One region of the Paenibacillus sp. MT86 genome, then DNA from elsewhere that is predicted to be linked to it. Evidence: predicted binding sites of a transcription regulator. Region 1 holds the regulator's gene; each other region holds the start of a gene.

Region 1 (10,571 bases):
CCTTGATGCCCGCCGGATAATGGGTAATGAAGACCGGCTTGTCATACTTCTCGGCAATGGCCGTTTCGTGCGGCGCGCCGAAATCCTCGCCCCAAGGAATATCAAAATCCTGCGTGTGCAGGAATTCAATCGCCTCATCGTACGTAATCCGCGGGAACGGCGCCTGGATCGCCTCCAGCTTCGATATGTCGCGACCGATGGTTTCAAGCTCCTGACGGCAGTTTTTAACGACGGATTGCACCACATGGCTGATGAACTGCTCCTGCACCTGAAGGCTCTCCTCATGGTCCGTGAAGGCCATCTCCGGCTCAATCATCCAGAACTCGATGAGGTGACGGCGGGTTTTGGACTTCTCGGCGCGGAATGTTGGCCCGAAGGAGTATACCTTGCCGAGGGCCATGGCAGCAGCTTCCATGTACAGCTGTCCGCTTTGGGTCAAATAGGCATCCTCATCAAAATATTTCGTGTGGAACAGATTGGTTGTGCCTTCCGCAGAAGTCGGAGTCAAAATCGGCGGATCCACAAGCGTAAAGCCGTTGGTATCAAAGTACTCTTGAACGGCGCGGATAATTTCTGCACGGATCACCATAATCGCACGTTGTTTCTGCGTACGAAGCCACAGATGACGATGGTCCATCAAATAATCGACACCGTGCTCTTTAGGCGTAATCGGATAGTTTTCCGTAAGATGTATAATTTCAATGCCGGTAACCGTCATCTCATAACCCGATTGGCTCCGCGGCTCTTCACGTATAACACCCGTCACATATAAAGAGCTCTCTTGTGTCAGGCTTTTCGCGTCTTCCCATACCTGTTCGGATACTTCGCTCTTCACTACAACGCCCTGGATATAGCCGGAGCCGTCGCGAAGCTGCAGGAATTGAATCTTCCCGCTGGAACGCTTGTTGTTGATCCAGGCGCCGATCGTGACGGTCTCGCCGACATGCTGGTTGACGTTACGAATCACACTTTTGGTGGCCATGCATAAATCTCTCCCTTATATCACTACTATTTAACGGTTGGAAGCTTGAACGATACGATGCGTATCCCGCGCGATAACCAATTCTTCATTGGTAGGGATCACGAGTACCTCAACCTTCGAGTTCGCCGCGGAAATACGGCGCGGCTCGCCGGATCGAATGCTGTTCAGCTCCTCATCCAATTCTACTCCGAGATAGGTAAGCTGCTCAAGCACTCTTTGACGAAGAACGATCGAATTCTCGCCGACGCCCGCCGTAAATACGATGACATCCACGCCATTCATGGCGGCAGCATAAGAACCGATGTATTTACGGACACGATACTCGTACATTTCAAAAGCTAATGTGGAGTTCGGATCGCCTTTTTCCATGCCTTCCGTGATCTCGCGCATATCGCTGCTGATTCCGGAAATCGCCAGCAAGCCGCTGTGCTTGTTCAGCATGGAGTTCACTTCGTTGACGGTCAGCTCTTCCTTATTCATGACAAACGGCACGATCGCAGGATCCAAATCACCGCTGCGCGTACCCATCATGAGCCCTTCCAGCGGCGTCATGCCCATGGAAGTATCGATGGACTTGCCGCCTTTTACCGCTGTGAGGGAAGCCCCGTTCCCGATATGGCAGGTAATGATCTTCAGATCCTCCAGCGGACGGTTCAGGAATTCTGCCGCTGCCTGGCTGACATAGGCATGGGAAGTACCGTGCGCACCGTAACGACGTACTTTATACTTATTATAAAGTACTCTCGGAATAGCGTACAGGTACGATTTCTCCGGCATCGTCTGATGGAACGCCGTATCAAACACAACGACCTGCGGAACGCCAGGCATATTGGTTTCTGCGGCTTTGATCCCCATCATCGAGGCCGGATTGTGAAGCGGAGCCAGATCGAACAAGCGGCGGATTTCCGCTTTGGCGTCACTGTCTACGAGAGCGGACTCTTTAAAAGATTCCCCGCCATGCACCACGCGATGCCCTACGGCCTGAATGCTTTCGATGGAATCGATCACGCCGTGCTCCTCGTTTGTCAGCATGCCAAGCACTTTGCGGATCGCGGTAGTATGCTCCAGAATTTCGCTGACTTCGGTTACGTCCTGTTTTCCTGTCGGCTTATGCGTCAGAATCGAGGAATCCATGCCGATCCGTTCAACCAATCCTTTGGCCAGCACGGATTCATCCGTCATATCGTACAGTTGATACTTCAGCGAAGAACTGCCTGCATTAATTACGAGAATATTCATACCCGGTCACCATCCTTGTCGTACTTGAAAAAGCCTTCTCCGGTTTTGACGCCCAGTTGTCCTGCGCGAACCAATTTCTTCAAGACAATCGATGGACGGTATTTCAGTTCGCCGTACTCGCGGAACATGCGCTCCAGCGCGGCGAGAATGGAATCCAGGCCGAAACGGTCGGCCATTTCCAGCGGTCCGTGCTGGAAGTTATATCCGATTCTCATGGCGTCGTCGATATCTTCCGCGGAGGCTACGCCTTCTTGCAGGAGATGCATCGCTTCGTTGATCATGAGCGTGATCATGCGGGTGGTGACGAAACCTGGAGATTCATAGACCATGATGCCCTTTTTATCCGAAACTTCCTCAACAAAGCGTTTGGTTTCGTTAAACGTATGATCTGAAGTCTTCAAGCCGCGAATGATTTCAACGAGGTCGACCTTGGAAACGGGATGTATGAAGTGCATGCCAATAACACGCTCAGGATATTTGGTGGAGCTGGCGAGCTCCGTCAAACTAAGCGTGGATGTATTACTTGCTAATATTACGTGGCTTGGACAAACCTGATCCAGCTGTGTAAATACTTCTTTCTTTGCATCCAAGTCCTCTATGATCGTCTCAATTACCATATCGCAGGTGCTAAGCTCCGCAAAATGAGTTACTTTTTGAATCCGGTTCAGGATCAGTTTCTTCTCTGCCTGGGTAATTCCCCATTTCTCCAGTTGTTTATCTAGACTGGTCTCGATCATTCGGTATGAATAGTCCAGTTTCTCTGGAGTTTTCTCTACGAGCAGTACGTCAAGGCCCTTGGCTGCCAGCATCTCCGCAATGCCCTGCCCCATGGTCCCGCCGCCTACAACGCCGATTTTTTTGAAGTACATGGTTTCTACTCCACCCTTTCCTTATCTCTATACTTTAATTGTACCCCATTTGTCGAAAAATACATTTTAGAGCACAAAGTATAATAATATCTTAGCACGACAAAAAAGTAAAAAAAAATAACCAGCATAACAATTTATGCTGGTAAAAGCGCGTTTTCACGAAATTGACAACGAAATTGTTCTCCCGAGAGAATTTCTTCCTTCAACAGGATGTCAAGAGAATTGTCGAATATCGGCCGTTTCTGCTCCAAAAGAGTTTTGGTGCGATTCATCAGCTCTTCCAATATCACATTGTTCTCTTTCATCAGCTCTTCGGTAGTAACCATGTTCATGTTAACGATACCCAGCGACGTCAGACCCGACTTCATCATCGTCTCCACGATGTTCAGCGACTGCTCGAAGTCATTGCTGGAGCCCGTGCTTCGGCCCCCGTAATAGATCTCTTCGGCGGCCGCGCCGCCAAGAGCGATCATAATCTGCTCTTCCAGGAAGGTTTTTGTGTACAAATACTGTTCCTGCTGCGGATTATGGCGAACATAACCAAGCGCCTTGCCGCGCGGGCTGAGCGCGACTTGCTTCACGCTGCCTGGGCGCACCAGCTCTGCCATGATAGCATGTCCCAATTCGTGGATGGCAACACGCTTTTTCTCCTCCAAATTCGATTCACGGTCGGAACGCTCGCCCATCATGACCTTGTCAATCGCCATGGACAGATGACGCTGATGGATAAATTGTTCGTTCTCGCGCATCGTATAGATGGCGGCTTCGTTCATGACGCTCTCCAGCTGTGCACCCGAGAAGCCGTAGGCTTCCTCTGCTATTTTCTCCAGGTCGACATCTTGATGCAGCGGCTTATTGCCCGCATGCAGGTTCAAGATATGCGTCCGGCCCTTCTTATCAGGCAGATCCACTTGAATATGGCGATCGAATCGTCCTGGACGCAGCAGCGCGCTGTCCAGCATTTCTTTACGGTTCGTTGCGGCGATCACCAGAATGCGAGGCGTGTCCTGCGAATAGATGCCGTCCATTTCGGTCAGCAGCTGATTCAGCGTTTGATCGTACTCTCGCTGTTGGCCGCCTTCGCGTTTACCGCCGATGACGTCGATCTCATCGATGAAGATGATGGCATTTTGCTTGTTTTCTTTGGCCGCGCGGTTGCGGGCATCCTTGAACAAATCCCGGATACGCCCTGCACCGACGCCGACATACATCTCCACGAATTCACTGCCGGAAGCAGCGACAAATATAGAATCGGTATAATGGGCAGCGGCCTTGGCCATCAAGGTCTTCCCTGTTCCCGGAGGCCCTGTGAGAAGAATCCCCTTCAATGGACGTATGCCGAATTTCTTGATATCCTCGTGACGAATCAGAAAATCCAATGCTTCCCGCAGCTCCTGCTTAGCGTTATCCTGCCCGCCGATTTCCTCGAACGTCAGCTTGGCCGGGCCGCTCTTCTTCCGCTTTCGCTCATTTCCCGCACCAACCGCGATGCCGCCCTTCATCTTGGCTATAAACAGCAAGCCGCCTACGAGTCCTGCCGCTATTAAGAGAGGCACGATGTTCACGCCGACAAACACAAGGAATACCAACAAAACCGGAATGAAGCCTAACATGATTTCTTTAGCTAATTTAGGCATGATTCCACACCTCCATTTTGCCAGGTTGACGCGGCAAGATTATAAATTTACCAGACTTGCCGTCCGACAAGCTGACATAGACATTGGTGTCATCGATCGTTGCTTTTGCTTTCAAATTCGGCGACTGGGCAGCCAGCTGCTCGAGCGATGATTGAATATCGGTATACTGCTTATTGTCCATCGCTTCGGCAACCGACAGCATCGCTTGCTCCCACCATTGATCCAATGCTTCCGAGGAATGGTCCTCCACCTGGATTCTCAATTCCCGCTTCCCGATCACGGACTTGCCTTCCTGCTTAATATGCTGAACCAAACCTTGTAAATTCGCATTCGGAGCCAAATCAAGATTCAAAGTCACGGTATCCTGTTTAATATCTATATGAGAACTTTTCACGCCATCGTATTGTGACACAACAGTTGCGAGCGGATTCTGCAAAGCCATCTGCCGATACAGAAACCAACCGCCAAAGAGGACCGATGCTGAGATCACGACAGTCAGCATGATAGGTACAATGCGCAGTTTCATGAAGTTCCTCCTTCAATTTCGATATGAAATTTTGTATAGCAATTGCAGCACAATAATACATATAACAACGATATATGGTGAGGCATGTAATTGATCTGCTCAATTCGTACAAGTATGAGTATATCATATCTTATATACTTTTTCATGCTTGTCTGTGAAAATATTTAGAACAGTTTTACCAATTTATTTCTGTATGCGCTTACATGTTTATGTGCCAAAGAGGCATCCCTATGAGGGGACGCCTTTCATTTGTTTTCTTATTGATTAGGAAGAATAATATCATTTCCGATGGCGTTTCCGTCTTGAAAACGATAGAATCTGTAGCCGCGCTGACCGTTGTTTTCATATTGCAGCTGCCAGGCATACTCGCCTTCATACATTCCCGGCAGCAATCGCTTGATGACCGCACCCGGCATTTCGTTACGGATCTGGTCCCGCATCACGGCCTCTGACATGCCCGTATTCAATAACACCGACTGAACGGCATCTGTCCCTTCAACAGGAACGTTATCGTCCGTAAACTTCACCCAGACCATGCGGTCTTGATTGTCTTTATCTTTCCCGCTGACCACCCAATAGTTATTGTCCTCGCCCCATACCGATTTATAGGTCTTGTCGGACGAGACCAATTGGCCATGCTGTTTCGCTGCAAGGATCGCCATTCTTTCTTCATTCCACGTATCTTTCATAACATAGGAATAATAGAGCTGTAGGCCAAGCAATAATAGCAGGACGCCGGACACGCTCAGCAATATCCACTTCGTTTTTTTCTTCAAATCCGTCTTCCTCGCTCCCCTTGATTATTCCCTAGAGGGTTGTAAGACGCTCAAATGCACGCTGCGCTTCCCGGCGGATGCGTTCCTCGTCGAGAGTAAGGCTCGCGCCATTCTTCACCACCTGCTTGCCGTCAACCCATACATGCTCTACATCCTTCGCGCTGGCAGAGTAGATCGCGTGAGAAATATAGTCGGTCCGTGGAAGGAAATGCGCCTGATCCGTATTCAATGCGATCATATCGGCCTTCATCCCAACCGCGAGCATACCGATATCCTCAAGGAAAGCGGACTTGGCTCCGTATACCGTGCCCATTCGGAGCGCTTCGGAGGCCGGAATGGCCGTCGGATCCCCGCTTACTCCTTTATGGATCAGGGCAGCCAGCCGCATCTCTTCGAACATATCCAGGTTATTGTTGCTAGCAGGTCCGTCGGTACCGAGCGACACCGTTACGCCGGCTTTCAGCAGCGCAGGTACGCGGGCGACTCCGCTGGCAAGCTTCAAATTGCTTCCGGGATTATGCGATACGGCTACTTGATGCTTGGCCAAGACTTCGATTTCCTCATCGGTCAGATGAACGGCATGCGCAAGGAGCGTAGGACGGGAGAACATGCCCAGCTTCTCCAAATGGGCAACGGGGCGAAGCCCGTAATCCTTAACGTTCTGAGCCACTTCAGTTTCCGTTTCGGACATATGGGTATGCAAAGGCAGGTTCAAGTCATGGGATGCTTGAACGAATTTTTCGATGAAATCCGGCGGGCAGGTATAAGGCGCGTGCGGCGAGATCATCGTCGTAATTCTGCCGTCAGCCTTGCCATGCCAATCCTTCGCGAATGCCACCGCCTCATCCAGCTTCTGCTGCTGTACCTCGGGCGGGCATAAACCGATTACGCCGCGCGTCAGGACGCCGCGCATTCCCGAGTCCTGGACAACCTTCGCGACCTGATCCATATGGTCATACATATCCACAAACGTCGTGGTTCCGCCCTTGATCATCTCCAGCACGGAGAGCGATGTGCCCCAATATACGTCGTCTGACGTGAATTTGGCTTCCATCGGCCACATTTTTTCCTGAAGCCATACCTGCAGTGCCAGATCGTCCCCATAGCCGCGAAGAAGCGACATGGCGGCATGTCCATGCGTGTTCACCAATCCGGGCAGGAAGAACAGATGGGTTCCGTCGATAATTTCTGTCCCCTCTTCCACGACGGGCTCCTCCTCGCCCAGGTACGTGATCCGGTCGTTCTCAACCACCAGGTATCCGCGAAGCACGGATTGGCCTTCCTCCAGTACTGCAAACGTTCCGTTCTTAACCATCCACTTCGTTGTTGTCATGTGCTGCATCCTCCTTGCCGTTATCCAAATAATAGGCCAAACTTTGCAAATCCGTTGTAAAATCAGCCGTATGAATCCGGATATGGGCTGGGGCTTTCAGGATGGTTGGCGCAAAGTTCAGAATCGCCTCGATCCCTGAGGCGATAAGCTGATTCGCTACGTTCTGCGCTTCGAAATCCGGAACGGTAATAATCCCGATTCGAATGCCGTGCTCATGAACCGTCTTCTCCAGCTCTTCCATCGGCTGTACGACCAAATTGTTAATTTTCATACCAACTTTGGGAGAATACGAATCGAAAATCGCCACAATCTTCATATTATCCTTCAGGAATGCATTGTAATTCGATAATGCATGTCCAAGATTACCGGCCCCGACCAATGCGACATTGATCTTCTGGTCCAGCTTCAGAATCTGGCGAATCTTCTCGATCAGATAAGAAACATCATATCCGATCCCTTTCCGTCCAAAATCACCGAAATACGCCAGGTCCTTACGAATTTGAGCAGGATTGAGGTCCAGCTTCTGTCCCAGCTCCTGGGAGGAAACCGTGGAAACCTCCCTCTTCTGAAGCTCATTCAAATAGCGCAAGTATACAGGTAATCTGCGGACCACGGCTTCCGAAATTTTTTCCGATTTCATGCATGCTCCCCCTAATAATAGGTTAATAACTACATCTTTTTTTGTTGATCGTGCTTGGTTTCACTTTATTCCGCTTGGTTTCCCGCGCTTGCCTCTTCCTGCAGCCATTCCGAAATTCGGGGAACGATCCCCTCTGTCGGCATATGCTCCATCTTCGGCCCCGGCAAGGAATATAAGAAATACTTCCCGTAATAGGATTCAATGACCCGCGTATCGTACACGATCACGATCCCTTTATCTTGTGCTGTTCGCACCAGACGCCCAAACCCCTGTTTGAAACGAATGACCGCTTGCGGAACCGAAAGCTTCATGAAGGGATTCTTCTTCTGCTGCTGCAGCAGTTCGCTCTTGGCCTCGACCAAGGGGTGATTCGGCGGCTGGAACGGCAGCCGGACGATGGCAAGACAAGTCAGCGCCTCACCCGGGATGTCTACCCCTTCCCAGAAGGAGCTGGTGCCCAGCAGCACGGAAGCGCTGCTGTCCTGAAATCTTCGGATTAACTTGGTACGGCTGGTTCCGTCCATACCTTGTCCCAATACCGTGATGTCGCTTGATGCCAGCGCTTCTTTCAGCGGCTCGTGCACCTGGCGCAGCATCCGGTACGAAGTGAACAGGACGAGCATGCGGCCATGCGTAGCGACGGCCGTATCGGCCAAAGACTTCACGAGCGTATTCACAAAGAGTGCATCCCCGACCGATCCCTTCACGCTCGGAAAATCGCGCGGCACGACAAGAAGGGCCTGTTCCCTGTAATTAAACGGGGACGGGAGCTGAACCGTGTTCAGGTTCCCCGCTTCAGCCGCTTCCTGAAGACCCAGGTTTTCGATCATGAACTGAAACGATTTGTCCACCGACAAGGTCGCCGATGTCAGAATCACGCTTTGTTTCTTGTCAAAAAACAATTCCTTCAGATGAGCGCTCACGTCGACGGGCACGGCATACAACTGCAGCGATTTGCTGCGGAAATTGCCGTTCGCCTCCATCCAGTATACCGTGCCCTCATCGTTCAGGGCCATGAAGGAGCGCAGGTCTTCGCGATGCGAGGCCAGGTCCTTAAATAGGCCCGATAGGTCGGTTAACAGGCTGTCCGCGCTGTAGTCATCCAAATCTTCCTTCATTTCGGCGATCAGCTTATCGCCCTTGCGCACGACATCGCCCAGCGTCAGATGAATTTGATGCTCCAGTTCGGCCATCGAATCCCAATCCTTCGGCTTCTTAAGCGGGGACAGGCGGAGCGAGAATTGGCCGGCATCTCCCGGAGAAGCGTCTCCGCGTTCCGGAAGCAGTCCGAACAATTGATCGCTGAGCCGATCCCAGTTCTCTTTTGCGGTAATGAGGTCCGGATACAAACGGTCGATGACGGAAGACCATTCGACTGCCTTCTCGTGCGGCGAAGCTTGCAGCAGCTGGCGCAGAGCCGGGAGCTGCCCGCTTCGGCTGTCTTTGTACAAACGGGTCAAGGTATGGACCACCGAAAAATACTTCATCTGCAAGCCAAGGTGCTTGCCGGCGACATCCTCAAGATGATGCGCTTCGTCGATGACGAGGCGCTCATAGCTTGGCAGCAGCTGATGATTCGCCTTCACGTCGGTGAACAGCTTCGAATGGTTCGTAATGACGACATCCGCGATGCCTGCTTCATGCTTGGCCCTGTGATAGTAGCATTTGCGGAACCAAGGACAGGCGCGTCCGAGGCAAGAATCCGAATCGCTGGATATGGTCTCCCAGAAATCCCCTCCGCGTCCGCCAAGGTTTAGCTCTTCATCATCCCCGTTCTCCGTCTGGGTCAGCCAGACCAGCATCTGGGCCGCCGTGATTACGTCTTCCTTCGGGGAATGAAAATCTCTTCTATTTATTTTATGTTCAAATTTTCTCAAACACAAATAATGTCCCCTGCCCTTGAAAATGGCCGCCTTAAAAGGAAAAGGAACAACCTGGGTGAGCAGGGGAATATCCCGGTCACGCAGCTGTTCTTGAAGGTTGATCGTATGCGTGCTCACCATAACCTTCTGTTCCTGCTTCACGCTTTGATAGATCGACGGCAGCAAATATCCAAGGGATTTGCCGGTTCCCGTGCCCGCTTCGATCAATAGATGTTTATTGTCATCCAGCGCCTGCATCACTTCCTGGAACATCATGTCCTGGGCATCCCTGCTCTCATAATGAGGCAGCGTTTCCTTCAGGCGTTCACGGACATCGTTCATGTATTGCTCGAAGCTTACATCGGCCAAAGGGTTGGGCTCCGTCTCATCTCTGACAGGTGCTATATCGTTCCAATCATCCACCGCCAAGGCAAACTGGCGGTAGTACGTATGGGTGTCTCCCGCTTGTACGGCTCGGTGCTCCCTGTCGGAACGAATGCCGTCAAAGAACCAGGCCAAATCGCTGTCCTCGTCGGCAAACAGGTCGCTTAAACGCTGAATGGTGAGCAGCGGAAGCTCGTCGATCTCCTCCAAACATTTCAGCAGCGCATAGGCTGTGGCAAGCGCATCGCTGTCCGCCTGGTGCGGACGGTCATGCTCCAGGCCGAAATGAGAGGACACCATCCCGAGCTGGTAGGACGGGAGCG
Region 2 (10,571 bases), 170 kb from region 1:
CTTGAACAGCTCCGTGACAAAAGGATACTGCAGCGTCGGCTCACCGCCCGAAACGGTGAGTCCTCCACCCGATGACCGGTAGTAGCTCAGATAAGGCTCAATCTCTCGGAGGACGTCATCCACCGTCATTTCATGTCCTTCATGAAGTCCCCAGGTATCCGGGTTGTGGCAGTATTGACACTTCAGGAGGCAGCCCTGCATGAAGAGCACAAAGCGGATACCCGGACCGTCCACCGTTCCGAACGTTTCTATGGAGTGTACATGACCTTTTAGCATGGTGCGTCATCCTTTCTGTATCCGCTATGGTTGTCTTCCATCCTTACATCGATCCGTGGAAGGTACGGTTAATGACATCGAGCTGCTGTTCGCGCGTCAGTTTGACGAAGTTGACCGCATAGCCGGATACCCGGATGGTTAACTGCGGATAATTCTCCGGATGCTCCATCGCATCGATCAGCTGCTCACGGTCAAACACGTTCACGTTCAAATGATGGGCCTTGCTGCCAAAGTAGCCGTCCAGCATGGCAACCAGATTGTTTACCCGAATGTCGCTTTCTTTGCCCAGGGCTTTCGGCACGATCGAGAACGTATTCGAGATGCCGTCCAGACTATCCTCATAAGGCAGCTTGGCCACGGAAGTCAGCGAAGCGAGGGCTCCCTTCTTATCGCGTCCGTGCATCGGGTTTGCGCCCGGCGCAAACGGCTCGCCTGCTTTGCGTCCATCCGGCGTGGTTCCTGTCTTCTTGCCGTATACCACGTTCGACGTAATCGTGAGCACCGATTGGGTCGGCATGGCATCGCGGTAGGCTTTGTGCTTGCGGATCATGCTCATGAAGGCCTCGACCAGTTCAACGGCGATGCCGTCCACGCGGTCGTCGTTGTTGCCGTAGCACGGGAAATCGCCTTCGATTTCAAAATCCACCGCAATCCCTTGCTCATTGCGTACCGGCTTCACCTTCGCATATTTAATCGCGCTCAGCGAATCCGCTGCTACGGACAAGCCCGCTATGCCGCATGCCATCGTCCGCAGGATATCGCGGTCGTGAAGTGCCATTTCAATCCGCTCGTAGCTGTATTTGTCATGCATGTAGTGAATCACGTTGAGGGTATTCATGTAGAGCTTCGCGAGCCATTCCATCATCGGCTTGAAGCGCTTCATGACCTCGTCATAACTCAGAACCTCAGCGGTGATCGCCGGATATTCCGGTCCGACCTGGGCGCCGGATTTCTCATCCTTCCCGCCGTTGATTGCATACAGCAGCGCTTTGGCCAGGTTCGCTCTGGCTCCGAAGAACTGCATCTGCTTCCCGATGCGCATGGCGGATACGCAGCAGGCGATGCCGTAATCGTCCCCATAGATCGGACGCATGAGATCGTCATTCTCATATTGGATCGAGCTCGTTTCGATCGATACCTTCGAACAGTATTTTTTGAAGGCCTCCGGAAGCTTCTCCGACCACAGCACCGTCAAGTTCGGTTCCGGCGCAGGTCCCAGATTGTACAAGGTGTGCAGGAAACGGAAGCTGTTCTTGGTTACTCTCGTTTCACCGTTCAACGACATGCCGCCGATGGATTCGGTCACCCACGTCGGATCGCCGCTGAACAGATCGTTGTAATCCGGCGTACGCAGGAACTTCACGATCCGCAGCTTCATGACAAAATGGTCCACCAGCTCCTGGGCTTTCTCTTCCGTCAGGATGCCTTCAGCCAAATCCCGCTGGATATAAATATCGAGGAAAGAAGATACCCGGCCAAGCGACATGGCAGCGCCGTTTTGCTCCTTGATCGCGGCCAAATAACCGAAATACAGCCATTGGAATGCTTCCTTCGCCGTATTCGCAGGTTTGGAAATGTCAAAGCCGTGCATGCCGGCCATTTCTTTCAGTTCCTTTAGGGCGCGCATTTGTTCGGACAGCTCTTCACGCAGACGAATCACCGGCTCGTCCATGGCGTCCACTTCAAGCTCGCCGAGTTCTCTCAGTTTGTCCTGGATCAGCGCGTCCACGCCGTATAACGATACTCTGCGGTAGTCGCCGATGATGCGGCCGCGGCCGTATGCATCGGGAAGACCCGTAATAATCCCGGCTTTGCGCGCTGCTCTCATCTCCGGAGTATAGGCATCGAATACGCCCTGGTTATGCGTTTTGCGGATGCCGTTGAAGATATCCACAACCGCCTGCGGCATTTCGAAGCCGTATGCGTTGCACGCATCAATCATCATCCGGATGCCCCCGAAAGGCTGAATCGAGCGTTTGAACGGCTCGTCGGTCTGCACGCCGACGATCTGTTCTTTATCCTTATCCAAGTAGCCGGGCCGGTGGGAGGTGATGGTGGAAGGCGTATGGACATCCACGTCCAAAACCCCGCCGTTATCCCGCTCCTTCTTGGTTAAATCCGATACGATATCCCACAGTGCCTTGGTGTTGTCCGTAGGTCCCGCCAAGAAATCATCAGAGCCATAATAAGGGGTAATATTCTCTGCAATAAAATCATTAACGTCAACGCGCTTGGTCCATTTACCTGATTTAAAACCTTTCCAGCCAACTTCTTTTTCAATCACCGACATATTGAATCCCTCCTAGATTATGCTGCAGCCTGCAGGGACTGGCGGGGACACACATTGATCTATCTCAGATCTTAAATGTGATTATTTTCAAGATCAATGGCATCTCTGCCCCGCCATGTGCCTTCAAGCTTCTATATCAAAGATCTGAGATTCAGCTTTCTGCTACACCTTTATTGTAGTCCTGTTGATCCGCAGCATCTGTGATAAAAATCACAAAGTTGTGGTTATCCGTGATTTTTATCACTCTGATTCCGGGCTCCCCTGGCTTCTACCACCATTTATAATGGAATTTAGGATCATCCTTCTGTCCCATTCCTGTTTAGAAACGTCCATAGAAGGCGTTGCGATATACTTCTGCCAGCTCCGTCACCAGCGGCAGCTTCGGATTGCTGGTCGTGCACTGATCTTCGAAAGCCCGGTCCGCCAAATGCTCGACGTTTCTCTCGAAGTCCTGAGGATCGATGCCAAGCTGCTGGAACGATTCCTCGATGCCGAGCTTGCTGTTCAGCTCGCGGATGGCGGCGATCAGGCTGTTTACGCCCTCCTCCGTCGTTCTTGCCGGCAGTCCAAGAATCCGTGCGATCTCGGCATATCTTTCATCGGCCACAAAGTGGGTGTATTTCGGCCATGCCGCGAATTTCGTCGGCTTCTTGGCATTGTAGCGAATGACGTGCGGCATCAGTATGGCATTGGTCCGTCCGTGCGCCGTATGGTACTGTCCGCCCCATTTATGCGCCAGACTGTGGTTGATGCCCAGGAACGCGTTCGCAAAGGCCATGCCTGCAAGCGTCGAAGCATTATGCATTTTCTCGCGGGCGAGTTTGTCGCCGGTCAGCGCCGATTGCTCAAGATACTGGAACACCAGCTGTATGGCTTTGATGGCAAGCCCATCCGTGTAATCGCTGGCCATCACCGATACGTAGGCTTCAATCGCATGCGTCAGGACGTCCATGCCGGTATCGGCCACCGCCGTTTTAGGCAAGGTGTATACGAATTCCGGATCGATGATCGCCACGTCCGGCGTCAGCTCATAGTCTGCCAGCGGGTATTTGGTATTTCCCTGCACTTTGTCCGTGATGACGGCAAACGAAGTTACTTCCGAGCCCGTTCCCGACGTTGTCGGAATGGCTACGAATTTCGCCTTTCGTCCCAGCTTCGGATATTTATAGACCCGTTTGCGGATATCCATGAATTTTTGCTTCAGGTTGTTGAAATCCGTATCCGGATATTCATAGAACAGCCACATCGCTTTTGCGGCATCCATAGGCGATCCGCCTCCGAGGGCGATGATGCAGTCCGGCTGGAACCGTTCCAGCATCTCCGTCCCCCGTTCCACGGTCGTTGTCGAAGGATCCGGCTCGACTTCCGAGAACACCTCGATGGCTACCGGCACTCTGCGCTGACGCAGGTAATGCTCTACCCGCTCCACATATCCCAGCTTCACCATCATCGGGTCGGTTACGATCGCGACGCGGGTGATGTCAGGCATTTTGGCGAGATACTGCGTCGAGCCTTTTTCAAAGTAAATTTTGTCCGGCACTTTAAACCACTGCATATTCACGGTTCTGCGGTTCACCCTTTTCACGTTGATGAGATTGACGGCCGTCACGTTAGACGACGTGGAATTCCGGCCATACGAACCGCAGCCGAGCGTCAGCGATGGCAGGTTCGTGTTGTAGATATCCCCGATCCCGCCTTGCGAGGAAGGCTGGTTGACCAGGATGCGGCAGGTCTTCATGCGATCCGAGAATTTCAGGATGACGTCTTCATTGTTCGAGTGGATGACCGACGAGTGGCCCATGCCGCCAAAAGCTACCATCTCTTCGGCGCGCGCGATGCCCTCTTCCGCATCTTTCACTTTATAGCAGGCCAGCACCGGGCTCAGCTTCTCGGCGGACAACGGATAAGCAGGACCGACTCCCTCCAGCTCGGCGACCAGGATCTTGGTGCTTTCCGGTACCTCAAAGCCGCAAGCCTCGGCAATCTTGGCTGCCGGCTGTCCGACGATGGTAGGATTGACGGCGCATTTATCCGCTACCATGGCATGCGCAGTCAGCTTCGCCAGCTCTTCCTTGTTCACGAAATAACAGCCGCTGGCGATCATTTTTTTCTTCACGGTATGATAGATCGGCTCCTCTATAATGACGGCTTGCTCGGATGCGCAGATCATGCCGTTATCAAACGTCTTGGATAGAATCAAGTCGTTCACCGCTTGATCGAGGTCCGCGCTTTTCTCGATGAAGCACGGCACGTTGCCGGGACCTACGCCGAGGGCAGGCTTGCCGCAGCTGTATGCTGCTTTGACCATCGCCGATCCGCCCGTAGCCAGAATGCAGGCAACGTCAGGATGGTTCATGAGCGTATTGGTTTTATCCATGGAAGGAGCCTCGATCCACTGGATGCAGTCGGCCGGAGCGCCTTGTTTCACGGCGGCGTCCCGCAGGATGAGCGCGGCCTCCCTGCTGCATGCCTGCGCGGATGGATGGAAACCGAAGATGATCGGGTTTCTTGTTTTGATGGAGATCAGCGCCTTGAATATGGTGGTCGAGGTCGGATTGGTTACCGGTGTGATCCCCATGATGATCCCGATCGGCTCCGCAATTTTTTGGAAGCTGTCATAGGCATTGTCTTCGATGATACCTACCGTTTTGTCGTACTTGATGCTGTTGTGGATATACTCCGTGGCAAACAGGTTTTTGATGATTTTGTCTTCATACACGCCGCGGCCCGTTTCTTCAACCGCCATTTTCGCCAGCTGCATGTGCTTCTCAAGTCCGGCCATGGCCATGGCCTGCACAATTCCGTCGACTTGCTCCTGATCGAGTTTCATAAACTTTTCTTTTGCCCGATTCGCCTTGTCGATCAGACCTTGAATGTACTCTGCTGCCGTTTGTCCCTTCACTTCAACCGTTGTTCCTTTGCTCACAGCCATATCTCTCATCCTCCCATGGTTCATGTTCTTTTTTGTCTACGCTTCGATCGTAACACAGACGCTCCTTAAATCATGTGAAATATTTCACAATATTAAAATTTATCTTTTCTGTGTGATTTATACCTGTCTTTTCCCTCTTTCAAGTGAAAGAGATCACAATGTTTGAAAATTCGCCATGATTTCCCTCTTGTTCCGCCCCACAAGTGAATGTTTTCACGTTATAATGTATTTAAAGATTAAACAGATCAAATTTTAGGATGTTAGGGGATACCACCATGAAAACTGTAGACCATGTAATGGAAATCGAAAACTTAGGGAACACGCAGTGCTTCTCGGAACAAAACCGCAACCGTCTGCTGGTCACCATGAAGGAAAGGGTACTCCCTGAAGGATCGCATTTGTTCTGGGAAGGCGACTTCGCCGACAAGCTGTACTTCGTTAAACAAGGAAGAATTAAATTAACCAAATCGACGGATGAAGGCAAAGAGCTTATTCTATATATGTACCATCCAGGAGACATGGTCGGGCAAGCCGATCCATTCTTCAGCAACAACCACAGTTTTTCGGCAGAGGTGCTTGAGGACAGCGTAGTCGGGGTCATCGAGCACAAGGACCTTGAGCTATTGATCTGCCAGCATTGCGACTTCGCGATTGATTTCATGAAGTGGATGGGTATACACCACCGCATCACGCAGACCAAATTCCGTGATCTCATGATGTACGGCAAGCCCGGCGCATTAACGTCGACGCTGATTCGTCTGGGCAATACCTACGGGCAGCATCAAGAGGATGGCACCATTCTCATCAACAAAAAGATCACCCACACCGATCTTTCGAACATGATCGGGGCCACCCGCGAAAGCGTGAACCGGATGCTGAGCGATCTTCGCAAAAAGGACGCCATCGAATATGCCGGCGGCATGATTGTTATCAAAGATCTGCCGATGCTGCAGGAAATATGCCACTGCGAGCTGTGTCCGAACGAAATCTGCCGGATTTGATCCGCCTAAAGCCCCTTCGGTGCATAATATATGGGCATCTGCTTACAATAAGCCTTGTCTTTCCAATCCAAATCAAAGGGAGTGCTCAGCATGCGTGAAGGTTTGATTCCTGCAGTTCTTGGAACCGTGGTTTCTGCTTCGGGTGCCGCTCTGCTTTGCAGCAGGTATAAATTCGCTGCAACCGGTATTCTAGGCTTCGGACTGGCTCATATGGTGCTTGGTGCGATCGACCTGGTGGAACATCGGTAAACGATTTGGAAGGCAAGATTCTCACGGCTGTCCTTTCAGTTCAATGACTGAGGAGGACAGCTTATTTATGCTGTTGCCCTCCTGCTCCCTTCAGCGATGACATATCCAAAAAAAGCGGATTTCCCAAAAGAACATTACATCTGACGGGGAGCCCACTATTTCTGTTTGGGGACGTTCCGTGTGCGCATCGTTCCTCCCATTGCCTTTGTCCCAAATTTCTTGGAATGGTTGTGTCTTTACAAAAAAAGAAACCGTTGCTTGGCGAATGGACGAATGACAGACCATTAACCAAGAACGGTTTCTTTGTTTATTCACCAGGTTGGACTTTTTCTGACAATGAACTAGGAGGATGGAATTCCTCCGTTTCACCGCCTATCACAGCTTACTTTTGCTTGTTCCCTTTTCCCGAAGAGATAAACCAGTAAGCCATGCCTACAAACAACCCGCCGCCAATGATATTCCCCAGCGTGACCGGCACCATGTTGCTTATCCAGCCGCCGATGGATACCGTCTCGGGATGTCCCGGCAATATCGTCGCCAGCGTCAGAAGCGACATGTTCGCTACGCTATGCTCATACCCTGTCGCAATGAAGGCAAACAGGCACCACCATATTAAAATCAGTTTCGTGGTTTCTCCTTTGGCCCGAATCCCCATCCACAGGGCCAGACATACAAGCCAGTTACATAATATGCCTCTAAAAAACAGCTCCATGAACGGATCGTTCATTTTCTTGGCCGCAGCCGTGAAGATGAGATGATCGGGCGGCAGCCCTTTGAACAGGCCGGAAGCGTAAACCAGATAGCTGAGCAGGATCGCTCCCGCCAAATTGCCGATAAACACAAGGCCCCAGTTTTTCAGCGTGTCCCCCATCGTCGTTCGTTTGGATAACGTGCTTATCGTAAAAAACATATGATTTCCGGTGAACAGCTCTGAACCGGCAAACACAACCAACGTGAGCGCAATCCCGAATGCGGCTCCCATGACGAGGGACTGGAAAGGCGAACCGGCGGCTGCCAGCGGCGCGCCCAGCTTAAAGATTAATACGATCCCAATGCCGACATAAGCGCCGGCTAGCATGGCCGATACCATGTAACGCAGCAAGTTGTTGTTCATCTGCTCTTTTTTCGCAACCGCGGCATTGACGACGGCTTCCACATCATTGTTAAACATGGGTTACCACCTCTTGGTTTCGTCTGTTGAAGCTGCTTATTACGGCCTTATACACCTACCTCAACCTTTCCGTCCACGGCGCGAACCGGATATATCCGAACTTGGCCCTTATCCGGAGCCTGCACAAGCCCTGTCGAAAGCTCGATCTTCCAATCGTATAACGGATCGTAAATGTAATGCCCGGATACGATGGCTTCGGCTAACGGACCTCCTTTGGGATGCGGGCTTTTATTCTCCAAAGCAAACCATTGATGATCCGAGGTCCGGAAGACGGCAATCTCCCGGTCACCGATTTGGACCACCCTTCCGAGTTGCGACAGAAATTCATGTTCATTCCCTACCGTGATATAAGTTCCGGTTTCCATAATGCGCAGCCTCCACTTCTCTTGTTCGATTCCTATCCAAGCAATAAGCTCTCTATAATCCGGCAGCCGAGGGGGAACCGTTCTCCCCCTCGATTACTTGCTGCCGACCGGTCTTGCGTCCTGGAACAGCGTATTGCGCAGCTTATCGTCGTTCAGCACTTTCTTCCACGGATCTTCCACTTGCTGCAGGGCCAGCTCAATTCTTTCCACCAGCTCCTTACGCTGTTTAGCATCATCAAGGACCGCCGCACGGATTTGTTCCAGTCCCAGACGCTCTACCCATTCCGACGTTCTCTCGAGGTACTTGCCGGTTTCACGGTAGTACTGCATCAAGGCGCCGCAGATCTCGATCAATTCCTCGTCCGTCTTCACCTTACAGAACGAATCGGCCAGGCGCGCCTTCGTTCCGCCGTTGCCTCCGACGAATATCTCCCATCCGCCGTCATTGCCGACGATCCCGATGTCCTTCGTGCACGATTCGGCACAATTTCGCGGACATCCGTTGACCGCCATTTTAAACTTCGCCGGAAAATCCAGCCGCTCGAATTTCTCCTCGAGGAATGCACCCATGCCCATCGAATCCTGCGTGCCGAAGCGGCAGAATTGGGAGCCTACGCAGGTCTTGACGGTCCGCAGCGATTTGGCATAAGCATAACCGGACGGCATATCCAGCTCTTCCCATACGCTTGGCAGATCTTCCTTCTTCACGCCGATCAGATCCAGTCGCTGTCCGCCGGTTACCTTAACGACCTTAACATTGTACTTAAGCGATACGTCCGCAATTTTCTTCAAATCCTCCGGCGTGGTAACGCCGCCGTACATTCTTGGCACTACCGTGTAAGTGCCGTCTTTCTGAATGTTGGCGTTCATCCGCTCGTTGACGAAGCGGGACTCCCTCTCCTCCTGATGGGTCACCGGATTCAGCATCGCCAGATAATAATGGATGGCGGGACGGCATTTCGAGCAGCCCTCAGGGTTGCTGAAGTTCAGAACATGCATGACTTCCTTCGTCGTAGTCAGCCCCTTGGCGCTGATTTCGGCGACGATTTCGTCCCGGTCGAGCGTGGTGCACGGACATATGCCTTGTTTGCCTGCCGTCTTAAAGCCATCGCCCAGTACGCTCTGAAGGATTTGCTCCACGACTGGCTTGCAGCCTCCGCAAGAACGGGTCGCTCCCGTGCAAGCTTTGATTTCGTCCACCGTCGTGAGGCCTTGAAGCGTCACGGCATCCACAATGGCCTTTTTGGTTACGCCGTTGCAGCCGCAGACGATTTCATCGTCGGGCATCTTATCCAGCGAGAAGGCCTTGCCGGTTCCTTTCCCTGCACATTCGGTGCCCATGATCGAATGATAGATCTCCTCGGTCATGGCCGTCTTTTTTCGTATCATGGATTGAAGGCTGGCCGAATCGCTGACATCCCCGAACAATATCGCACCGGCGATGATATTGTCGCGCAGCAGGATTTTCTTATAAGTCTTGCGCCAATCGTCCTTTGCCACGATCACCGAGTGCTCAGCCTGCTCCATGAATTCTCCTGCGGAGAATACATCAACGCCGCTGATTTTCAGTTTCGTCGATACGATGCTGCCCTCGTAAGGCTGGCCGTCCACGCCGCAGAGATGCTTGGCAAGAACCTGTCCCTGCTCGAACAACGGCGCAACCAAGCCGTAGCATGCCCCCCGATGCTCGCAGCATTCGCCGACCGCATACACATCCGGCCAGGAGGTCTGAAGATAATCGTTGACTACGATTCCCCGGTTCACTTCGATACCGCTCGCTTGGGCGGCAGCAACGTTCGCTCTGATCCCCACGGCCATGACCACGAGTTCCGCTTCAAGCTCATCCCCATCTTTGAACCGCAGCCCCGTGACCCTCTCATCGCCCATGATTTCCGTGGTTTGTTTGCCTAATAAGAACCGGATGCCCTGCCGCTCCAGCTCCCTTTGCAGCATCCCCGATGCCATGGAATCCAGCTGGCTCTCCATCAAATCCTGCATGAGATGAACCACCGTCACCTCCATGCCCAGGCTGACCAATCCCTTAGCGGCTTCCAGACCCAGCAGCCCTCCGCCGATGACGGCCGCTTTCTTGTATGCCTTGGCGGCTTGAAGCATCTGCGTGCAGTCGGCGATGTTTCGAAATCCGATAACTCCCTCTTTATCACTGCCCGGTACAGGCAATATAAAAGGTTTCGAACCTGTAGCTATAATCACTTTGTCATAAGGAACCGTCAATCCGTTATCGGCCGTCACTACCTTGCGCTCCCCGTCGATGGCGGTGACGGTC
Region 3 (10,571 bases), 2.2 Mb from region 1:
GATCGGCATCACCGAGGTCGTGCCGAATGCGGAGCTGCGCCAGAGCAATGCTTATTTCAGCAGCTCGGACGGAAAGTTCAATACGCGCTACGAAGCCCAGGAATCGTTTGATGCGCTGCGCAGCGGAGACATACCTGTCAAAGGGGGATGGCGGATTTATTCCAGCGGTCCGGGGATCTACATGAACCAGCTGATCTCCAATGCGCTCGGCATCCGCGAAGCGGGAGGCGACCTGGTGATCGACCCGGTTCTGCCGAAGGCGCTGGATGGTTTGGAGTTCCAATTCAACTATGCCGGCGTGCCGGTAACATTCGTTTATCATATGGATGGCGCCGAGCGGACCCGTGTCACGATTAACGGGCAGGATGTATCCGCGAATACGGTCCAGAACCGCTACCGCACGGGAGGCGTTCGCATCTCGGGCGAAGATTTCAAGCGGTTGACCGAAAATGACGAACAAGGCTGCGTCGTGGATATTTACGGCGGCGTTCATGAACAATAAATCGTAACCCGTGAAACTCGTCTGCAGGAACCGAACCGGTCTGTTATAATGAAGGGAATGGTTATCGAAGCGAGGGATGTCGATGAAGACCCGTCAAGAGACAGTGACGATCCGGTTCTCGGAAATGAAGGATGCCGCTGCGCTTATGGAACTCGACGAACTGGTATGGGATCGCAATACGGCCCCGGAGCCCCTGAAATGGAGCTCGCGGGACCATTATCTTCTGCAGTGCCCGCCAGGCACGCAGCTTGTTGCGCTGCACGAGGGGGAGCTGTGCGGTTACGTCGGCTTCCGTTCGCCCACAGGCCTTAACAGCAATCGCCATGTGCTCGAGCTGAACATCGCGGTCCACCCTGCCCATCAGCGGCAGGGCATCGGACAGCGGCTGATCGAGGCGGCGAAGGATATGGCGCGGGTGGAAGGCATTGCGAAGCTGAGGCTGCGGGTGCTGTCCAGCAACCCGGGCGCGCTCTCCTTTTACAGAAACTGCGGGTTTAAGGAAGAGGGGCGGCTGATTCGGGAGTTCTACGTGGATGGACGTTACGTTGATGATATTTTAATGTGTTACTTCTTATCATGATTCCCCTCAGGATATCGCCCTGGTCCGGTTCACGGATGCAAAAGAAATGAGATCATAGGGTTGAACAGTCCGGCGGCTTTGCCGGGCTGTTCGTATGATTAGGTCAACCAGAGAGTTCTGTCTGGTTGGCCTTTTTGTTTTTGGGGTCCTCCCACTGAAACGGCTTCTGGACAAGGGCATACCCGATTGCATATAGTAGATGAAAAGAAAGATAGCGGAGGTTGTTTTTCCATGACCATGGGCATTGTATCGCTGAACGTTGGAAAGCCTGTAACGGTGGATTACCAAGGGAAGGACCTGTCTACCGGAATTTATAAGCAGCCTGTGGAAGGTCCCCTGTTCCTAAGTTCATTGAATTTCGAAGGGGACGGCCAAGCCGATCTCATCAATCACGGCGGCTTGGATAAGGCGGTGTGCGCGTACCCTTCGGAGCATTATCCGTACTGGGAACGGTCCTTGTGCAAACCGATGACGTATGCCGCATTCGGCGAAAATCTGACGCTGCGAGGGCTGCTGGAGGATGAAGTCTGCATTGGAGATGTATACCGGATAGGGGGGGCGGTGCTGCAGGTCAGCCAGCCCCGATATCCCTGCTTTAAGCTGTCGCAAAAGCATGGCGTCAAGGACATGCCGGCAAGGGTGCTGAACACGGGTTACAGCGGTTTTTATTTCCGCGTGCTCGAGGAAGGAAAGGTCAGCGCAGACTCCCCCGTTACCCGGCTTGATTCCCAAGCTTCCGGCATCACGGTGCTGGAAGTGCTTCGCATGATGAAGGACGGGCGAAAGGATGAACAAGGGCTTGAGCGCATGCTGGAGATCGACGAACTCGCCTCAAGCTTGAAGTCGCAATTCAGGACATGGCTGGCGACCTTTCGAAGCCGTCAGGATTGAAGTCGCGCGGACTCTTGCCAAGCTCTAAGCCAAGGTTCGCCCGCGTTCTAGAACACATACGGACAACAAAAACGGCTTGCGTCCTTTTGGTAGGATACAAGCCGTTTTTTTATTGGGATGATAGAAAATGCCAGTACCGGCGAAGCTAAACCGTATGCGTTACCTCATCCGCTTCCATTCGCTCTGAATCATGCCGTAGACCGCATGGTTGACATAGCCTTGGGGCAGCTTCTCGGCTTCCCGTATGACTCCCTCAAGGACAAAGCCCAGACGTTCCGGAATCGCCCGGCTGCGATGGTTAGCCGTTGCGCATCGAATCTCCACCCGGTTCAGGCCCATGCGCATCAGCGCGTGATCCGTGAACGCGCGGCACGCGCTTGTCATCAGGCCTTGCCCCGTAAAATGCTGATCCAGCCAGTAGCCGATGCCGACCGAGCGGTTGTTCCAATCGATCTCGTGAAACGAGATCGTGCCCGCCAGCTCCTCGCGCACCCAGATGCCTGCCGAGAAGCCGCCATTGTCGGCTGCTTGCTTCATGGCACCCTTGATATAGTTGAGGGTATCGTTAACCTCGGTGACGGCATCCACCCACGGAAGCCACTTGCGGAGACGGTCACGCGACCGGTCGGTAATCTCGAACATCGCCCGTGCATGTTCGATGGCAAGCGGGCGCAATTCAACATGATCGTCCAATGTGTATCCAAACATACGGTATCTCCTTTGTTCTCCATTGCGAAGTATAAAGTATATGTACCTCTAACGAGTTCGCTTCACTTTTTGCTCCAATGCGTAAATATCTTCTTCCAGGGAAATCATGCGCTGATTGAAAACCGTTCGGCAGTCGCTGAGCGCTTGATTGTATAGATGAGGCCCCAAGGTCTCCACGAAAAAATCAAGAACACTCTCCGCGGCCAGATTTCCGAGGGTTTCGCCGCGTTCCGTTTCAAAGTATTCCTGCACCAATTCAATCAGCTGTTCGCGCTGTTCCTTTGGAAATTTGCTGGGTTTCATAAGATGATCGCCGGCCTCCTTCAACTGTTTTTCTCTCCATGCTACCCTATTAAAAAGCCCCCGTCAAAATGATTTTCGCCGCTATATCCGGCTAAGGGAGGAGCCTCTGCAAACAGGTTGAGGACTTGTAGTTATTGCCTGCCGGCCCCCCTGTCCCAAGTCGCGGGCTTACTGCGCGGGAGTGCCGAATTCCTTGAACAATCGCGTCATTACAGGTATATTTAAGAGAAACACGTTTATACAGGAGATAGACAGAAATTACAGGACGAAAGGTTGATCAACGTGGAGAACCATCGGGGCACCCCCTCCAATTTCATAAAGAATGTTATTACCGAAGACCTGAAGTCCGGTAAAGTCAAGGAGATCGTTACCCGTTTCCCGCCGGAGCCGAACGGTTACCTGCATATTGGACATGCCAAGGCCATTTGGATCAATTTTACGCTGGCCGATGAATTCGGCGGACGGACACACTTGCGGTTTGATGACACGAACCCGGTGAAGGAAGACATCGAGTACGTGAACTCCATCAAGGAAGACGTGAAGTGGCTTGGCTTCGATTGGGAAGAGCTGCGGTTCGCGTCCGATTATTTTGAAGAGATGTACAATCGCGCGGTGCTGTTGATTAAGAAAGGGAAGGCTTACGTGGACGACCAGTCCGCTGACCAAATCCGCGAAACGCGCGGAACCTTGACCGAGCCTGGACAGAACAGTCCATACCGGGACCGCAGCGTGGAAGAGAACCTGGATCTGTTCGAGCGGATGCGCAAAGGGGAATTCGCCAACGGCGAACGCGTGCTGCGCGCCAAGATCGATATGGCTTCCCCGAATATCAATCTGCGGGATCCGGTCATCTACCGGATCTCCCACGCGCACCATCACAATACAGGGGATAAGTGGTGCATCTATCCGATGTATGCTTTTGCCCATCCGTTGGAGGATGCCATCGAAGGGGTTACGCATTCCCTGTGCTCCCTGGAGTTTGAAGATCAGCGCCCGTTCTATGATTGGGTCGTGGCGGAATGCGAGATGGACAGCACGCCGCGTCAGTACGAATTCGGGCGTCTGAACGTGGCGCAGACGGTCACCAGCAAACGCAAGCTGAAACAGCTCGTGGACGAGAACATCGTAGACGGCTGGGACGACCCGCGCATGCCGACGATCTCCGGACTTCGCCGTCTGGGCTATACGCCGGAAGCCATTCGCAATTTCGTGTTCGAGACGGGAATTTCGAAGGCTTACGGCACGGTGGACCGCCAAGTGATGGAGCACTTTATCCGTGAAGACCTGAAGCTGAAGGCGCCCCGCACGATGGCCGTGCTGGACCCGCTGAAGGTGGTTATTACGAACTACCCTGAAGGTCAGGTCGAATGGCTGGATGCCGAGAACAACACGGAGAATCCGGAGATGGGGATCCGCCAGATTCCGTTCTCGCGCGAGATTTACATTGAGCAAGAGGATTTCATGGAAGATCCGCCGAGCAAATATTTCCGCTTGTTCCCGGGCAATGAGGTCCGGTTGAAGCATGCGTATTTCATCAAGTGCAATGACGTGATCAAAGACGAGAACGGCAAGGTCGTCGAGATTCACTGCACATACGATCCGGAGACGAAGAGCGGCAGCGGCTTTACCGGACGCAAGGTGAAGGGGACGATTCACTGGGTGGAGGCCACGCAGGCCGTGCCTGCCGAATTCCGTCTGTTCGAGCCGCTGTTCAAGGACGAAGACGAAGAAGCGGAATTGGTGCACGAGGTTGCAGGCGAAGCGGAGGAGGCAGCTGCCGAGAAGTCCTTCTTGGACGACATCAATCCAAATTCGCTGCAAATCGTGCAAGGCTTCGTGGAGCCGAATATGAAGGATGTTGCGCCGCAGGACAAGTTCCAGTTCTTCCGCCACGGATATTTCAACGTCGACTCGAAGTATTCGCAGCCAGGACGTCCGGTATTTAACCGCGTGGTTTCCCTGAAGAGCTCGTTCCAGCTTCCGAAGAACTAAACAAGCCAGAGAATAAAAAAAGGGCACGGGTAGGCGCTGATCAGGTCGACCTGGCCCCTAAACGTAAACAAGACTCGAAGATTCCGTTCCAGGATTCATTCGAGTCTTGTTATATTTACGGTGATATCATCTTGGAAGTGAAATCGTACGGGAGATAACTGCGCGCTAACTCGCAGCGTACTCCTCGATCTCGTCCTCTTCGGGATCGTCCGGGTGCAGCGGCTGGTATCCGTGCCTGCGGAGGTTGTACCACATCCAGCCAAAGCCGATGGCGCCCACGATGGCGAGCATCGTACCGGTCCGGTACATGGCCTGCGCCCCGAAGTTCTGGAACATCCAGCCGCCGGCAAGGCCGCCGATGACACCGGATATGCCGCTCCAGCTTAAGGTATAGATCGCTTGGCCGGAGGCGCGGTACGGCGTCGGAACAAACAGCATCGTCAGCTGAACGCCGACATAGAAGTAGCCGCCGAAGGTAACGCAGTGCAGCAGCTGGATGAAGGCGACCTCCAGCGGGCTGTTGGCTTCGGCCATAAGCAGCCAGCGGAGCGCGAAGAGCAGGCTGACAATCGTCAGGCAGCCGACCAGGACGTTGATTTTCCGCTTCAGGAAGCGGTCAAACAGAATGAAGACCAGCACTTCGAATATCGATGAGAAGAAGATGGCGAGGCCGACCGTCTGCTTGGACCCGCCCAGCTCCAGAATGTATAGGGACATAAAGGTATTGTTCGCCGTGTTCGGGATGGATACCATGATGCCTAACAGGATGAACCAGACGAAATAGGAGTTCAGGAACAGCCTGCTGAGTCCCCTGAGGCTGACCGATGCCGATGCAGCCGTTTTCTGAATGGAGGGCAGCGTAAACATGAACACGGCCGCCACCAGCAGCATGATCGAGAACACGATGGCGATGCGTCCCGAGCCGAGCCGGTCGATGACAGGCCCGGCAGCGATGGCCGTCAGCGCCCATCCGAGCGAGCCCCACAGCCGGAACGAGCCGAACTTTTGCTGGGTTCCATCAATATAGGTCAGAATGAGCGAATTCGTTTGCGAGAACATCGGCGTCTGGAAAAAATAAAAGAAAATCATCGTCATGTATATCATTGCATAGGTATTCGCCTGAAAAACAAGCTGAACCAGCAGCAGCGTACCGGTCATCATGATCAGCAGCACGCGTTTGATGTTGGCCGCCCGGTCACTCCAGAATCCCCAGAACGGATTGGCGAAGATGGACACAAATGGCGCAATCGCCATCAGGCTGCCGATTTCGATTTTGCTCATGCCGATATCTTGCAAATACAACTGGAAGAAACCGGTGAAGATGACCATGGTTCCGTAAATGAAGAAGTTGAACAGCTTGAGCGATGTCAGCGAAGGTTGAGCATTGTCCATATTCCGCAAGTAGGTCATTCCTTTCAAACCGAATACAATCCATAATCGCGGTATAAGAAAAAAGCCGCTTTCCTTTCAATGTATCACGCATTGAAAAGGGATACAAACCATCTTTTAAATGATTTTCCATTATTCTGGATATTAACCTATAAACTGAATCCGATTTTTTATAACATGAAGAAAGGCTGGTGGAGCATATGAGCGTTCACTCCCAAGATGTACGTCTGCCATCGGGTCAAGTGACGGGCATCGCCCTTGCTGGAGGAGCCTCCCGGAGAATGGGGAGAAACAAGGCGCTGCTGCCCATGGAGGGGATGAGTTTGATTGAACGGACGGTCCACGCGCTGGACAAAGTCAGCGGAAGGGTGATCCTGTCTGCCAATGACCCGGAACCTTATCAATTCCTCGGCTTGGAATGCGTCCCCGACCTTTATGTCGGACAAGGTCCGATGGCGGGCCTTCACGCCGCCCTGAAGTCTTCCCGGAGCACATGGAACCTGGTCGCAGCTTGCGATATGCCTTATATCCACGAGCGGTTTCTCCAGGGGCTGCTGGATCTGGCGAACAAGCAGGACACGGCTGAGGCCGTAATCCCGGTCGTGGAAGGAAGGATGCACCCGCTGCTGGCAGCGTATCGCAGAGAGACCGCGGAAAGCCTTGAGCGCAGGCTGATCCGGGGGCAGCTCCGCATGGTGGAGTGGGTGCAGGAGCTGAATGCCGTCTTTTCGAATGAGGAGGAATTAGCGGAGGTTACCGGCCTTGATCCGCGCCGAATCTTATTTAACATGAACACGCCCGGGGATTACGAGGCCGCAGGCGGTCTGCTGAATACGGAAGAATGATCGGTCCCCTGCACGCATCCTATAAAAATAGCCCCGCCATCTGAATACTTGGCGGGGCTTTCTAGTATATAAAGGCGGTTTGCTTTGGTTATGCTGATTCTGCTCTCATGCGCTGAGCAGAAGCTCATCCGCCGATCTGCGACATGCGCCGGGCCGTAGGAGTATGGCTTTGGGCCTTTTTCTCCAGCGCGAGCGCCATTTCATGGTTCAGCGGCTTGGCGCCGAGCGCTTTGCGGAACAGGTTCGCCACGGCCGAAGGGTCATCGATGACGCGGCGCACGTTAAATTCGTCCGACCAATATAGGCAAGCCTTGATATGGCCGTCGGCCGTCAGCCTGAGCCGGTTGCAGGAATCGCAGAAATGATCGCTGACCGGATGGATCAAACCGAACGTTCCCGTTGCTCCAACCACCTTCATATTGCGTGAAGGACCGTTGCCGGAAGGGCCCTGCTCTTCTTGAATGGCCCAGCCGGCCTCTTGGCACACTTCGGCTACCCGGCTCAGCGGCAGGTACGAATCCCGCCAGGTATCGGATGCTTGGCCGATCGGCATGTATTCAATAAAGCGGACATGAAGGGGACGATCAAGCGTCAGGGCGATAAAGTCGCGAATCTCGTCCTCATTGAAGCCCTTCATTAACACCATGTTCAGCTTGATCGGATTCAGGCCGGCTTCATAGGCGGCTTCAATGCCTTCCAGCACTTTATGCACCCGGCCGCCGCGCGTGATGCGAGCGTAACGCTCTTCCTGGAGCGAATCCAAGCTGATGTTGATGCGGGTGAGTCCCGCTTCCTTCAGCAGGCGGGCCTTGGAAGGGAGCATGATCCCGTTGGTGGTGAGGGATATATCTTGAATTCCTTCAATGGAAGCAATCTGATGGACCAAGGTTTCCAGATCCTTGCGCACAAGCGGCTCGCCGCCGGTAAGGCGTACTTTGGAGACGCCCATGGGGGCCAGAACGCGCATGATCGCGGCGATCTCTTCATAGCTCATTATCTGATCGTGAGGTTGGAATTCCATCCCTTCTTCCGGCATACAATATACACAACGAAGATTGCACCGATCCGTCACCGAGATTCGAATATAATCATGGACACGACCGAAGGAATCTTTAAGCGGTTCGATCATGGAAATCCCCCTTTTACTAGCGTGCATGGTCACATTGTAGCCATTCCCCGAACAGGAGTCAATGCATTGTAAGGGTCATGTCAGCCGGACAAGCCGCACGCATAAGTTCAAGGATTTGTGAGAAGTATCACAGAAAACGCTTTCTAAATCCTGTATATTGAACCTGTGGACCAAAGCTTTCTCCCCTTGAAAGCGAGTAGTGACATTCTAGATTTCCGAAAGTTTCCTGGTTTTTCCGAAATTTTCGGAAATCATTTCAAACTGCTTTCATTAGACGTTCATCTAAGATATACTGTCAAGGATATCACATCCAACAAGAAAGGTTACCAATAGGAGGTTCGATATGGCGATATCACCTGTTCAAACTTTGGAGGTGCCTGACGTCTGTCACAGGTGGCTTGAAAACCGGGGGACGGTCTACGAGCTGCTGATTGATTTTTTGGGCAATTGGCCCAGCTTGTCTATGATTGCGGAATGGAGCCGCGGGAGCGGAATTAGCAAGGCGGCGGAGTGTTCGAAGGCCGGTACGGACCTGATGAAATATTTATGCGGACGCTCGCCTGAGGAATTGGTTCGGATTTGCGAATATGAGGGGGCGGAATACCGTCGTCTGCTTCAGCTGTCCAAACCTCGCCAGGCGGTGGAATCCCATTATACGAAGGATGGATGCGCTCAGGATTTGGCTGAGTGTTATGCATCCGCCGGTGTTGCCTTTAATAAACTGCATGGCGAAGCGGACGATCATATAGCCATTGAACTGGAATTTATGACACTGCTTCATGACCGTATGCTGAACAATACGTATTGTGAAGATAGCATGTTGCAATTAATGGAGGTACAAGAGAAATTTTTGGAGGAGCATCTGATGTCATGGGTGCCATCCCTATGCAAGGACCTGAAGGGGTCCACGCAAAGTCCGCTATACCAGTCGTTATTCAGCCTGCTGGAGGAATTCCTCGCACAGGATCTGAACATGCTGAAGACCTGGAAGCATTCCAAGGAAGTCATGCTGGTGCATTAGCGCCAGCATCATAATCATCGTCACCAGACAGAACAACGCCCCGGTCTCCTAATGCAGGAGGCCGGGGCGTTTGGTATTTTAATCTAATTAATCTTCGATTCTCTTCTTGCTGAACTTCATCAGGAATTCGTACACGATAGGTACAACCACGAGCGTCAGCAGCGTCGAACTGATCAGGCCGCCGATAACCGTGATGCCGAGTCCTTTCGAGATGATGCCTGCGCTGCTCTCCCAGCCGAATACGAGAGGAAGGAGCGCGCCGATGGTTGCCAGTGCCGTCATCAGAATCGGACGAAGGCGGGTAGCGCCGGCTTCGAGCAGGGCTTCGCGCGTGCTCATTCCTTCGCGTTCCATATGGATCACGCGGTCGATCAACACGATCGCGTTCGTCACAACGATACCGATCAGCATGAGCACGCCCATCAGTGCAGACACGTTCAGTGTTTCGCCCGTGACGAGCAGGCCTATGATAGCGCCGATGACAATGAACGGCAGCGAGAACAGGATGGCGAATGGAGCGAGTCCCCCGCCAAACGTAACCACGAGTACAAAGTATACGATAGCGATGGCCGCCAGCATCGCAAGCCCGAGCTGTCCGAAGGTTTCGTTAATTTGCTCGGTGACGCCTCCGAATTGGACGGACACGCCGTCCGGAAGCTCAAGCTTGTTCACTTCGGTCTCCAGGTTGGTCGAAGCCGAGCCTACATCGCTGGACAGGATGTCGGCTGTGACACTCACAACCATTTTACCGTCGATGCGCGTAATGGAATCCGGAGTGGTTCCTTTTTCCACCTTGGCCACATCCTTGATCGGTACTTCGATGCCAAGCGGAGAGGTCACGGTTTCGTTCTCGATTTCCTTAATGCTCTTATAGGTTTTGCTGTCCGCTTCAATATAAACATTGTAGGTTTTGTCTTCGATCTTGACTTCGGTCAAGACCGGACGTTCCCGTACCGGGGCCAGCTTCATGGCCAGCTGTCCGGCCGTCAGGCCCAGTGAGCTGAGCTTCTCTTGATCGGCTACCAGCGTGTACTGCTCAAACGCTTCGGACAAGCTGGTTTCCGCATTTTCAAACGTCGCGGTATCCTTGTTCGCAAGCTCTGCGATTTGATCGGCCACCGGCTTGATCTGCTCCAGCGAGTCGCCGAAGACGTTCACCGTCAGCTGGCTGCCGCCAAAGCCGCCGGCTGCCATGTCCATATTGGACCAAG

The links. The regulator Rex, encoded in region 1, represses fermentation and respiration genes when NADH is low (regulators of the CRP and FNR family bind a similar motif). The targets are predictions, from matches to a motif close to TTGTGAAATATTTCACAA.
Region 2: a site for Rex is predicted at 2,765-2,782, ahead of pflB (formate C-acetyltransferase). Genes of this name have one in related genera too.
Region 3: a site for Rex is predicted at 8,455-8,472, ahead of AC3RCL_RS29845 (TorD/DmsD family molecular chaperone). Genes of this name have one in related genera too.

Annotation. Positions count from the first base shown of each region.
Region 1 is NZ_CM179499.1:4,316,425-4,326,995, forward strand. It holds gene asnS (asparagine--tRNA ligase) at 1-982, opposite strand, end outside; gene AC3RCL_RS19120 (acetate/propionate family kinase) at 1,013-2,221, opposite strand; gene AC3RCL_RS19125 (3-hydroxyacyl-CoA dehydrogenase family protein) at 2,218-3,090, opposite strand; gene AC3RCL_RS19130 (AAA family ATPase) at 3,225-4,727, opposite strand; gene AC3RCL_RS19135 (hypothetical protein) at 4,720-5,253, opposite strand; gene AC3RCL_RS19140 (cell wall elongation regulator TseB-like domain-containing protein) at 5,511-6,029, opposite strand; gene AC3RCL_RS19145 (amidohydrolase) at 6,061-7,362, opposite strand; gene AC3RCL_RS19150 (redox-sensing transcriptional repressor Rex) at 7,337-8,002, opposite strand; gene dinG (ATP-dependent DNA helicase DinG) at 8,068-10,571, opposite strand, start outside.
Region 2 is NZ_CM179499.1:4,485,765-4,496,335, forward strand. It holds gene pflA (pyruvate formate-lyase-activating protein) at 1-276, opposite strand, end outside; gene pflB (formate C-acetyltransferase) at 320-2,566, opposite strand; gene adhE (bifunctional acetaldehyde-CoA/alcohol dehydrogenase) at 2,886-5,498, opposite strand; gene AC3RCL_RS20045 (Crp/Fnr family transcriptional regulator) at 5,774-6,499, shown strand; gene AC3RCL_RS20050 (hypothetical protein) at 6,590-6,748, shown strand; gene AC3RCL_RS20055 (formate/nitrite transporter family protein) at 7,131-7,919, opposite strand; gene nirD (nitrite reductase small subunit NirD) at 7,967-8,284, opposite strand; gene nirB (nitrite reductase large subunit NirB) at 8,378-10,571, opposite strand, start outside.
Region 3 is NZ_CM179499.1:6,533,699-6,544,269, reverse strand. It holds gene AC3RCL_RS29890 (GH36-type glycosyl hydrolase domain-containing protein) at 1-502, shown strand, start outside; gene AC3RCL_RS29885 (GNAT family N-acetyltransferase) at 585-1,082, shown strand; gene AC3RCL_RS29880 (MOSC domain-containing protein) at 1,314-1,973, shown strand; gene AC3RCL_RS29875 (GNAT family N-acetyltransferase) at 2,133-2,681, opposite strand; gene AC3RCL_RS29870 (DUF2164 domain-containing protein) at 2,730-2,984, opposite strand; gene AC3RCL_RS29865 (glutamine--tRNA ligase/YqeY domain fusion protein) at 3,258-4,976, shown strand; gene AC3RCL_RS29860 (MFS transporter) at 5,142-6,377, opposite strand; gene mobA (molybdenum cofactor guanylyltransferase) at 6,566-7,210, shown strand; gene moaA (GTP 3',8-cyclase MoaA) at 7,335-8,339, opposite strand; gene AC3RCL_RS29845 (TorD/DmsD family molecular chaperone) at 8,683-9,360, shown strand; gene AC3RCL_RS29840 (efflux RND transporter permease subunit) at 9,448-10,571, opposite strand, start outside.